2 regions of the Lysinibacillus sp. NPDC093688 genome follow, and region 1 is predicted to be linked to the other one. Evidence: riboswitches for the same ligand, from Rfam matches in the RefSeq annotation. Region 1 holds a riboswitch; the other holds the start of a gene.
What was found. A riboswitch is a leader RNA that binds a small molecule or an ion and turns the genes downstream of it on or off. The one in region 1 is predicted to bind thiamine pyrophosphate.
Positions count from the first base shown of each region.

Region 1 (4,970 bases):
TGAGTCGGCTTTTTTTGTCTACTTCCTTCTGAGGTACAATTTACCTATAATTTTTTTGTATTAAAAATCTAATAACGCACATTCTATATTCACAAGGAGGTGAGAAACATGACAAACAACAACAACCGCAGTTCAAACAAGCTTGCTGTACCTGGTGTAGAGCACGCACTTGATCAAATGAAATACGAAATTGCACAAGAATTTGGTGTTCAATTAGGAGCTGACGCTTCAGCTCGTGCTAACGGTTCCGTTGGCGGTGAAATCACTAAACGTCTTGTACAAATGGCAGAATCTCAATTAAAAGGTATGCCAAACAACCAATAATTGCATAATCAGCAATTAAAATTAAAACCAGTGACCGTAAAAGGCACTGGTTTTAGTTTGTTTAAATTGTTTATTTTTTATCCCGTATTAACGGGCAGTAATTTATCTATATAGAAAGAGAAGCGTCAGGTCCTCCCATTTCAATTCAATGAGAGCAAAGAAATAAGAGATGCTTTAAATGTAGAGACTGTATTTGAAATATCCTCACTTTCGCAAATCGCGGAAATAACTGCTATTCCATCTGCACCTGCTTTAAATACAGTATGTGCATTCGAGCAGTTTATGCCTCCAATTGCAACGATAGGGAGCTCCGGGTATTGTTTGCGAACTTGTTGTAAAAATTCAGTTCCACTAGGCGGTTTGGCGTCGCTTTTAGAGGTGGTTGAAAAAATTGGACCAATTCCTACATAGTCAGCACCATATTGTAGAGCAGTTTGTAATTCAGCTTGTGAATGAACAGAAACCCCTAGAATCATATTGCCAATTTTTTCACGTACCATCGACACAGGAAAATCTTCTTGGCCAATATGAACACCATCTGCACTAAGTTTTATAGCTAGTTCTACATTATCATTGACGATAAACGGAACATGATACTGTTGACAGAGCTTTTGACATTTGCGAGCAAAATTTTCATATGCTTGTCCAGTTAGTGTATTTAACCCTTTTTCACGGTATTGAAACATTGTAATTCCGGATTGGAGAGCTTTCTCTAAAACGTTTATTGGCTCCTGATTGAAAACATTACCTGTACCCATAATAAAATATAGCTGTAGATCGTCACGTTTCATGAATGATCACCTCGCAGGAATCCTTATAGTTTTGATAAGCAAAATGATTTGTTGGACCATGGCCATTACCTATAGATAAATCATGAGTTATGGCTAATTGAATAAATTTTTTAGCTTCCTCAATTGCTTCTTCTATAGGTAGCCCAAGACTAAGAAAAGCAGTTAATGCTGCGGAAAACGTACAGCCTGTACCATGCGTGTTTTTTGTTGCAATACGAGTAGACTGCATGGAAAACGATCGACCATCTTGAAAAAATACATAATCAGTAGCATAACATTTATCCTCTAAATGACCGCCTTTCATAACGACGCATTGAACGCCTGTTTGTAATAAGACCTGAGCTACTTCTTTAATATCTGCTAAAGAATTGATTTTCCTTCCAGAAAGGGTTTCGGCCTCAGGGATGTTTGGCGTTACAATTGTTGCTAAAGGTAGCAAATCACTTCGTAATGCCTCAATTGCTTCTTGCTGTAATAAACTTTCGCCACCTTTTGCAATCATAACAGGATCTACAATAAGCGGAATATTTACTTCGGCTAAAATATGTGCAATTGATTGGATGATTTCGGAGGAAAATAGCATTCCTGTTTTAATAGCACTAATTGAAAAATCCTCGATTAGCGCACTAAGTTGTTTTTCAATAAAGCTCACTTCAATTGGTAATACACCCGATACACCCAGTGTATTTTGGGCCGTTAAAGCTGTAATAACAGATGTTCCAAACACTTTTAATTCCTGAAATGTTTTTAAATCAGCCTGTATGCCTGCGCCGCCGCCACTATCTGAACCAGCAATTGTCGTTACAATATCCACTATTCTTCACCACCCTTGGAAAGGCGATGTAGTTCATTCAATACAGCAATTTGAAAATCGCCAATGAATCGAGTAGAAGAAGCAGCTTTTTCTGCCAATTTTTTATAAAGTGATAATGTTTCTAGCAATTGGTCAAACGGTTGATTTCCTGCGGCGTAGGATGCACAACATAATGCACTCAATAAGCAACCTGTTCCAGTAACTTCTGTCATTTGAGCATTTCCACCTGTAACCCATTGCTGATGTGTGCCATCAGTAATAAAATCCTTTTCACCGGTCACAATAACAATACAATTGTATTGTTGAGCTACTTTCTGTGCCTCAACTTCTACAGAAATTGAACCACTACCACTATCTACGCCTTTTTGTTGCCAGTCTACATTGGCAATTGCCGCTAGCTCTCCGATATTACAACGTATTGCCGCAAATTTAATGTCCTTCAGTAATTGCTGTACCGTTTGTTTTCGGTAAGATGTTGCACCGGCAGCAACAGGATCTAAAATAACGGGAATGCCAAGAGCATTTGCTTTTTTCCCTGCAAGTAACATGGATTCTTTCATTCGCTCATTTAGGGTACCGATATTGATCAATAAGCCTGAGGCGATTGTGACCATTTCTTCAACCTCGTGACCGTCATCAGCCATGACTGGAGAAGCGCCTATTGCTAATAAGCCGTTTGCTTGAAAATTAGCCACAACGTAATTAGTCATGCAATGGATAAGTGGATTTTGTTTACGAATCGTTTGAAATATCAATTTAAGTCCTCCTCGTTGGATGGACGTAAGCGTGCAAAAAAGACTCTTTTTCGTGCAAAAAACACGTAAAAGAGCCTTTCATCAGTAATTCGATGTGAACTGCTCCCTACGTCAGTATTAACTAACAGGTTCAAAGGGTCAGGTTTTACCTTCTCAACTCTAAATGAGTCCCCCTGCAATCTTGCTTTTAGTTGACCAAAATGTACCATATTATTCATTTGTGTTCAATAGGGAGTTTTTTTCTTCATTCAGATTTTCTGTGCGAAAGCGACGATTACGCCAAGTTGAAATGGATAGAAGCAATACGTGACTGATGCCATATAGCAGAGCATGATAGTTGTCACGACTTTCATGAATTAGAGTGAATTCCATTGAAAATGATAAAAATTGAGTTTTATAATGGGCGTAACAAAAGGGGGCATTTGCCATGAAAAGAGAAGATTTAATCGCACCAGAATGGTATAACATTTCAGAGGAAATTGAAAAATATGCACAGGATTCTACCAAAAACGCATTATTAGTTTATAACGAAAACGGAGAAATTCAGTACATTACATATGCAGCCTTACTTGAAAAGGCCAATCAGGCAGCACATGTATTTACCTCTCAAGGTTTGAAAAAAGGTGATGTTATTTTAATTATGGTACCGAGATCAGTGGAAGCGTATATTGTGTACATTGCGGCGTTAAAGGCAGGTTTAACTATTATACCTAGTTCAGAAATGCTGAGATCTAAGGATATTGAATATCGAATCAATCACGCTAACGCAAAAGGTGTTGTTGCATTTGAGCCTTATATTGAACAATTTGATAGTGTTGAAAATTTACAAGAAATACAGCAATTTGTCATTGGTCATGCACATGAACCTTGGCAGCCATTGCTTGAAAAAATGCAAAGCCAACCAAAAAGCTACTTTAATTCTACACCAACTAAGAGTACAGACATTGCATTTTTAGCATATACAAGTGGTACAACAGGCAATCCAAAGGCAGCAGTACATACACATAGCTGGGGTTACGCACACTTACGAACTACTGCACCAAATTGGTTAGGTGTTCAAGAAGGTGACATAGTATGGGCTACAGCAGCTCCTGGCTGGCAAAAATGGATTTGGAGTCCGTTCCTCGCTACTTTAGGAAGTGGTGCAACAGCATTTGTTTACAAAGGTCACTTTGATGCGGGTACTTACCTTGCACTGATTGAAAAATTCAATATTAATATTCTGTGTTGCACACCAACCGAATATCGATTTATGGCGAGTCTTGAAAATTTACAAGATTTCAATGTAAGTACAATACGTCAGGCTGTGTCAGCGGGCGAACCTTTAAATAGTGAAGTGATAAAAGTATTTTCCGAGGTTTTTAATTTACAAGTACGAGATGGCTATGGACAAACAGAGAATACATTACTTGTTGGTACAATGGTAGGGATGGAGGCTAGAATGGGCTCAATGGGTAAACCTACCCCGGGTAATTCTGTTGAAATTATCAATGATTTTGAAAGTCCTGTTGCGGTCGGAGAAGTTGGAGATATTGCTGTACACTGTGAAACGCCCGCGTTATTTAAAAAATATTTAAACGATCCAGAACGGACAAATTTACAATTTAGAGGCGATTGGTATATTACCGGTGATCGTGCATATAAAGATGAAGATGGCTATTATTGGTTTGAAGGACGTGGAGATGATGTCATTATATCGTCTGGGTATACGATTGGCCCATTTGAGGTAGAAGATGCGTTATTGAAGCATCCTGCAGTGAAAGAAACTGCCGTTGTCGCGAGTCCAGATGAGATTCGTGGAAATCTCGTAAAGGCGTTTGTTGTGCTCTGTGAAGGAGAAGTTGGTAATGAAACACTTATAAAAAAACTACAAAACCATGTAAAAACTTTAACAGCCCCATATAAATATCCTCGTGTGATTGAGTTTGTTACTGAGCTACCAAAGACTACATCAGGCAAAATTCGTCGTGTCGAATTACGAGAGCAAGAAAAAATCCATTCTATCACTCATCATTAATTTCCTAGGAAATAATGTCGAAAATCAAAGTTCCTGCTTTTTTTATGAACTTTGATTTTTTTTTTATATTAGGTAATGTATTATTATAGGTTGGATAAGTTAAAGCTTTTGCAAAGTGTTGGAGATCAACCCCGTGTTATGGCGATAGGCCATATTATTGCAATAAGTATGAAACAAATTAGGATATCAATCGTATAACGTTATGAGGAGGCGGAAAGATATGAATGGTAAAAGGTGGGCTGCTTTAATAATTGCAGGTGTGCTATTAG
Region 1 covers NZ_JBNNUX010000008.1:21,420-26,389, reverse strand. The annotation lists gene ACQKN2_RS08825 (alpha/beta-type small acid-soluble spore protein) at 109-324, shown strand; gene thiE (thiamine phosphate synthase) at 465-1,115, opposite strand; gene thiD (bifunctional hydroxymethylpyrimidine kinase/phosphomethylpyrimidine kinase) at 1,105-1,929, opposite strand; gene thiM (hydroxyethylthiazole kinase) at 1,929-2,684, opposite strand; TPP riboswitch at 2,771-2,869, opposite strand; gene mbcS (acyl-CoA synthetase MbcS) at 3,112-4,701, shown strand; gene sppA (signal peptide peptidase SppA) at 4,922-4,970, shown strand, end outside.

Region 2 (4,970 bases), on a different contig from region 1:
TTTCATTTCTGATTCTATTCTTTATGCAGCTTTTGAACGGTCTCCTTTGCGTCAGTGGCAATGTCCGTTATGATGCCATCTACACCTAACGTATAGAGGTATTCAACGCTTTTCACATCATTCACGGTCCAAACATAAATCGGCTTATCGATCATTTTCGCTGAACTAATTAATCGAGGACGGGCAAAAGACTCTTCGACGACGAAGAAATCCGCGTCGAACTGATTGAGTGAAGCAAATGTAGCGAATATGACATACCCGACTGTTAAATCTGGTGCCGCCTTCTTCATTTTCTGCACGAGCTCATAATCTAAGCTCTGGAAAATGACCTGTTGTTCTGCCTTATGTCTACGAATCGTATCGACTAAGATAGGGACTAAGTCTTTCTCATATCCATGTGTTTTGAGCTCCACATTTAACTTGATTTTACCTTTCGTACGCTCCAACACCTCATCAAGAGATGGCACATTGTCTTGGAACTTACCTACACGCAGCGAAATTTGTTGAAGCTGGGCGAGGGTAAGATCAAAAACATTCACATTTTTGCCGGACAGTCGTTTCAAATTCTCATCATGAATGACCGCAAGCTTGCCATCTTTCGTCTGCAAAATATCGAGCTCGATATAATCAGCACCTGTCCGAATGGCGCCTTCGAAGGCACCCATTGTATTCTCTATGCCTGAAATGGTGTCGCCCCGATGAGCCATAATGATGAACTTTTCATTGGCTTCTCCCCAATCAGTCAACAGGGCGGTTGCTCCCCAGCCTATAACAATAAGAATGAGCATTCCGAATGCAGTCAGCGCTGCACGATAACGTCGCATGAGCGAACGCTGCATATCGCGTCCTTTCCAGACAGAAGCATCGACTCCATCGGTATCAATGTCCACGCGGTCATGACCTTGATATCGTACATAAAGCAGGGTGATAATGGTAATGAACATTGGAGTCATAATTAGTGTTGCGATATACAAACCAAAGCTAAGCGCGATGCCAATGGTAATCATTAATCTAGAATCGCCATCCCCAATAGGAAGGAGAAACACGATTAGGGCGATTAGGGTAATCAGGCAGATAAGTAGAATGAACAGCAACAGGAAGATTACTGCCCATTCAAACACAGCTCTAACTAATGACCACTTACTACGCCAGAATAATCGCTTGCTCTCGCGAACGGCGTTCCAGAATTGATATTTGCCTTCTAATACCATAATCGGCAGAGCATAGATACAGATTAAGTTCAATGCCAAAATGAGCAGTCCTACGATGACAAGAGCGATAGTTCCAAAGGTTGTCTTCATCAGCTCACCCGTAATAAAGTTCGGAACCGTCATATTAGGCAATAGTGTTCCACCGATGTTGGCATCGAGTAGCGGGAACAGGAGCAATAAATAGAGAGCAAGTCCGAAAACCCCGATGCGCCATAAACCTGGCAAGCTAGAGATTGCCTTGAACAATACGGGGCGGATTCGTGCGCGCTTCTCTTGAATCCCATAGTACGCAATATAGAAGAGAACCGTGAACTCTGTGTAAATGAGCATGATGGCAATTGGCATCATTACCAGTACACTAAGTAGACCATATTTGCTGAACAAGAAGCGCAGAAGGTCATGATTGGCGGCTGCCTCGAAGCCCCCAACAGCCAGTAATTTGTTAAAAATTATGGATAACAACGGGATAAATACACTTATCGTTAGCAATTTGTATATCAATTCAAATATAAGAAAAGGACGGTACGCATACTTCCACACCTTTAAAATATCCCTCGTCATCTGAAAAGGCATAAATCTTAAACGATTCGTATTGGTTTGTTTCGTATTCATGGTTTTGGTTTTCCTTTAGTTAGTATCATGGTACATATTCCATTATATACCTACATTTCATTCATTCCAACAAGACTGTGGAGTGTAATGAGTGAGTATATAGTAGTTCTAGCTCCATTCTTTCGGGTGTGCTAAAATGGTAGTAACTATGATTGATTTCCCTGTTAAAACTCCTTGTATATCAAGGAAAACAGGCTGTCTTTACTACATTATTATTAGATCAATTATGCCTCGGCATAATTGCGTCTGGAATCGGCTTTGTGCTTGCACAAAGAATTCCTTTCCGATTCCGTGACATCCGCCGGAGGCTTTGGGCCAACGTGATGTTGGTCACTCAGTCATTGCCACAGGACGTGGCGTTCTTAGACTGAGTTCCTCTAGTTCAGCGGGTGTTTAGAAACCCGCTGAAAGAAGTTAAAACCATTATTACCACTAGGGGAGTCTTTAAAAGGCTGAGACGTATATTGTCATATACGGACCCTTTGAACCTGATCTAGTTCACACTAGCGGAGGGAAGTGGCGACACTTGCTTTTTACTATTTAAATGCAAGGCCGCTTCCTAATGTTTTTAGGGAGCGGCTTTTTTTCGCTCTAGCGGCGGAATTCCCTAGTTTATCGGGGATAACCAATAAATTCATATTTTAAAGGAGTGGAAATGATGTCAATTCGAAAATTAACAATCATGGCCTTATTAGTAGCAATTGCCGTAGCAGGTTCTACCTTTGTTTCAATACCAACGGGAATTGCACGTGCCTACCCTGTACAGCATGCTATTAATGTTATTGGTGCGATCATTCTTGGACCAGTACCTACTGTTATGGTCGCCTTTGTCACAGCCATTATTCGTATTTTAACAGGCACAGGCTCATTATTAGCAATACCTGGAAGTGTCATTGGTACTTTATGTGCAGCTCTTGCCTATAAATACAGCGGCAAACAATGGCTAGCAGGTATCGGTGAAATGTTTGGGACAGGTATTATTGCCTCACTTATTGCAGTGCCCTACGCACACTTATTAATGGGGACATCTGTTGCTGCATTATTTTTCATGCCTGCCTTTTTAACTTCAAGTACTATTGGTGCTGTTTTAGGCATTGTCGTTGCTAGCAATTTGCGTAGGACTGTATTTGTAACTAACCTTAATACTCTTCTTAAATAATGATTTAGGCAAATTAAAAACGTTGCTTTCTTAATTACCATTAAGAAAGTAACGTTTTTTTTCGGCCAAATTCACCCATACTTCAACGGTAATCCCATTTCATGAGCAATTAATAAAAAGTCTTTTTTGCTTATTTCAAAATGACCAAATCTGAATTTATAGCCATATTTCGATTTATCTTCTACAAATTCTAAATAATCTAAGATCCTTTTTATTGGTACAGCCTTAGCATCTTTGTAAAAGTCTATATCTCTTCTAAAAGGAATAAAATTTTCTGCCATTTGAAACTCGTATATTCGCTCGTCTTTTACCCTTCCAATTGCGGTAAATGCTCTTACAGGGGCATTATCGTCTAGACTTTTTTTAGGAGAATAATATATAATCCAGTCTCCTTTTCTCATTCGTTTCAAAGGTCTTTCTTTGCCGTGGCATAGCTGACTGAATCCTCCCTCAACCCCTTTTTGCACATGATTGAGAGATGCTACTCCAATCCAATATTTCGTGTCCTTTTCAGTCATAGGAAGAGCTCTCCTTTTATTTTGGGATCATTGTAAATGATTTTATTTTTTCATTTTCAAGAATCAACTTTTCTTCCAAAATCACTGGGCTTGGCAAACCATCCCAAGTAGTTGAAACGATAGCAACACATTCCATATCATCACCTTCAATATTTTGGATAGTTAACTTAAATCCTTTCGGCATAGGTGACGTGTAAAATTTCTGTATTTCTTTTCTTCCTTTAAAAATTTCACCTTTAAAATTTTTCAATTCCCCATGATCTGCATACATATCAGATAAATCTTGACCCTCTTCTTGTGCTCTTTTTAAATACTCCTTCATAACCTCTACTGCTTTCATATGTCATCACTCTTTCATTTTTATTGATAAGATTATCAATTATGCCTCGGCATAATTGCGTCCGGATTCGGCTTTGTGCTTAGGCCTGCGTGATGCAGGTCAGTTAGCCGTTATCGCATGGATGCGATGATTTTAGGCTAACATCCTTTATGAACTCCTTTCCGAATCCGTGACATCCGCCGGAGGCTTTAGGCCAACACGAAGTTGTTCACTCAGTCGTTGCCACAGGACGTGGCGTTCTTAGACTGAGTTCCTCTATTTCAGCAGGTTGCTGAAAGAAGTTAAACCCTATACACGATTTTCATATACTTTTGCCAAAATGCTTTTCAATTGCTCTTTTTCTTCCAATGAAAGTACGTTTAAAACTTCATTCTCAGAAATCGCAAGGGTCTTCATTAATTCTTCTGCCAAATTTTCACCCTGTTCCGTAAGGCATATTAAATTCTCTCTTCTATTTTCTTGATTTTTCTCCCTATACACATACTTTCTTTCTTCTAGACCATCGATAAAAAAGCGGACACTATTTTTATCCAACTTTAAAATCTGCCCTATTTGAATTTGGCTAAGTTTTTTTTCTTTTACTACCATCATGATCCCGACTTCTCTGGATTTCATTTGAAATTTTTCGCTAATATATTGCTCGAGATTCCCCTCTAAAGCCTCCGCTAATTTAAAACTTAGAAAACCAAATGAATTCATTATATTGGTCATACTTGATACCTCAAATCTTTAGTATTTAAAAATGATAGTAATATTTTATTACTATCATTGATTATTACATTTATATACATTATTTACAAGGAAAACTTTACTTTTTAAAAATTCTCTAATTCAGTTGTTGATTGGAGTGGAGACTGGGCGACTCCTTGGGGATTAGCGATAGAGGAACGAAGGCTAAAACCATCACATCCTGTGATAACGCCTTCGTGACCAACATCCTGTTGCCCCGACGCCCCCAGGAAAGCGCCCAGTCGGAACGGAAATCAACCCCACGTTATATATGTCATCTCCTGATAGCCCAAAAATAGAATTACAAAAAAAAAAACGATGGCTCATTACTATAAAGCAATGAACCATTGTTTTAAATTACTAGGATCGTTTTTTCATGCCCTTTAATAGCTGGGCTACAT
Region 2 covers NZ_JBNNUX010000002.1:222,146-227,115, reverse strand. The annotation lists gene ACQKN2_RS03275 (glycerophosphoryl diester phosphodiesterase membrane domain-containing protein) at 15-1,823, opposite strand; TPP riboswitch at 2,248-2,355, shown strand; gene thiW (energy coupling factor transporter S component ThiW) at 2,482-2,982, shown strand; gene ACQKN2_RS03265 (EVE domain-containing protein) at 3,054-3,500, opposite strand; gene ACQKN2_RS03260 (hypothetical protein) at 3,517-3,840, opposite strand; gene ACQKN2_RS03255 (MarR family winged helix-turn-helix transcriptional regulator) at 4,129-4,539, opposite strand; gene ACQKN2_RS03250 (VWA domain-containing protein) at 4,930-4,970, opposite strand, start outside.
Region 2: another riboswitch for thiamine pyrophosphate. It lies ahead of thiW (energy coupling factor transporter S component ThiW); the one in region 1 lies ahead of thiM (hydroxyethylthiazole kinase).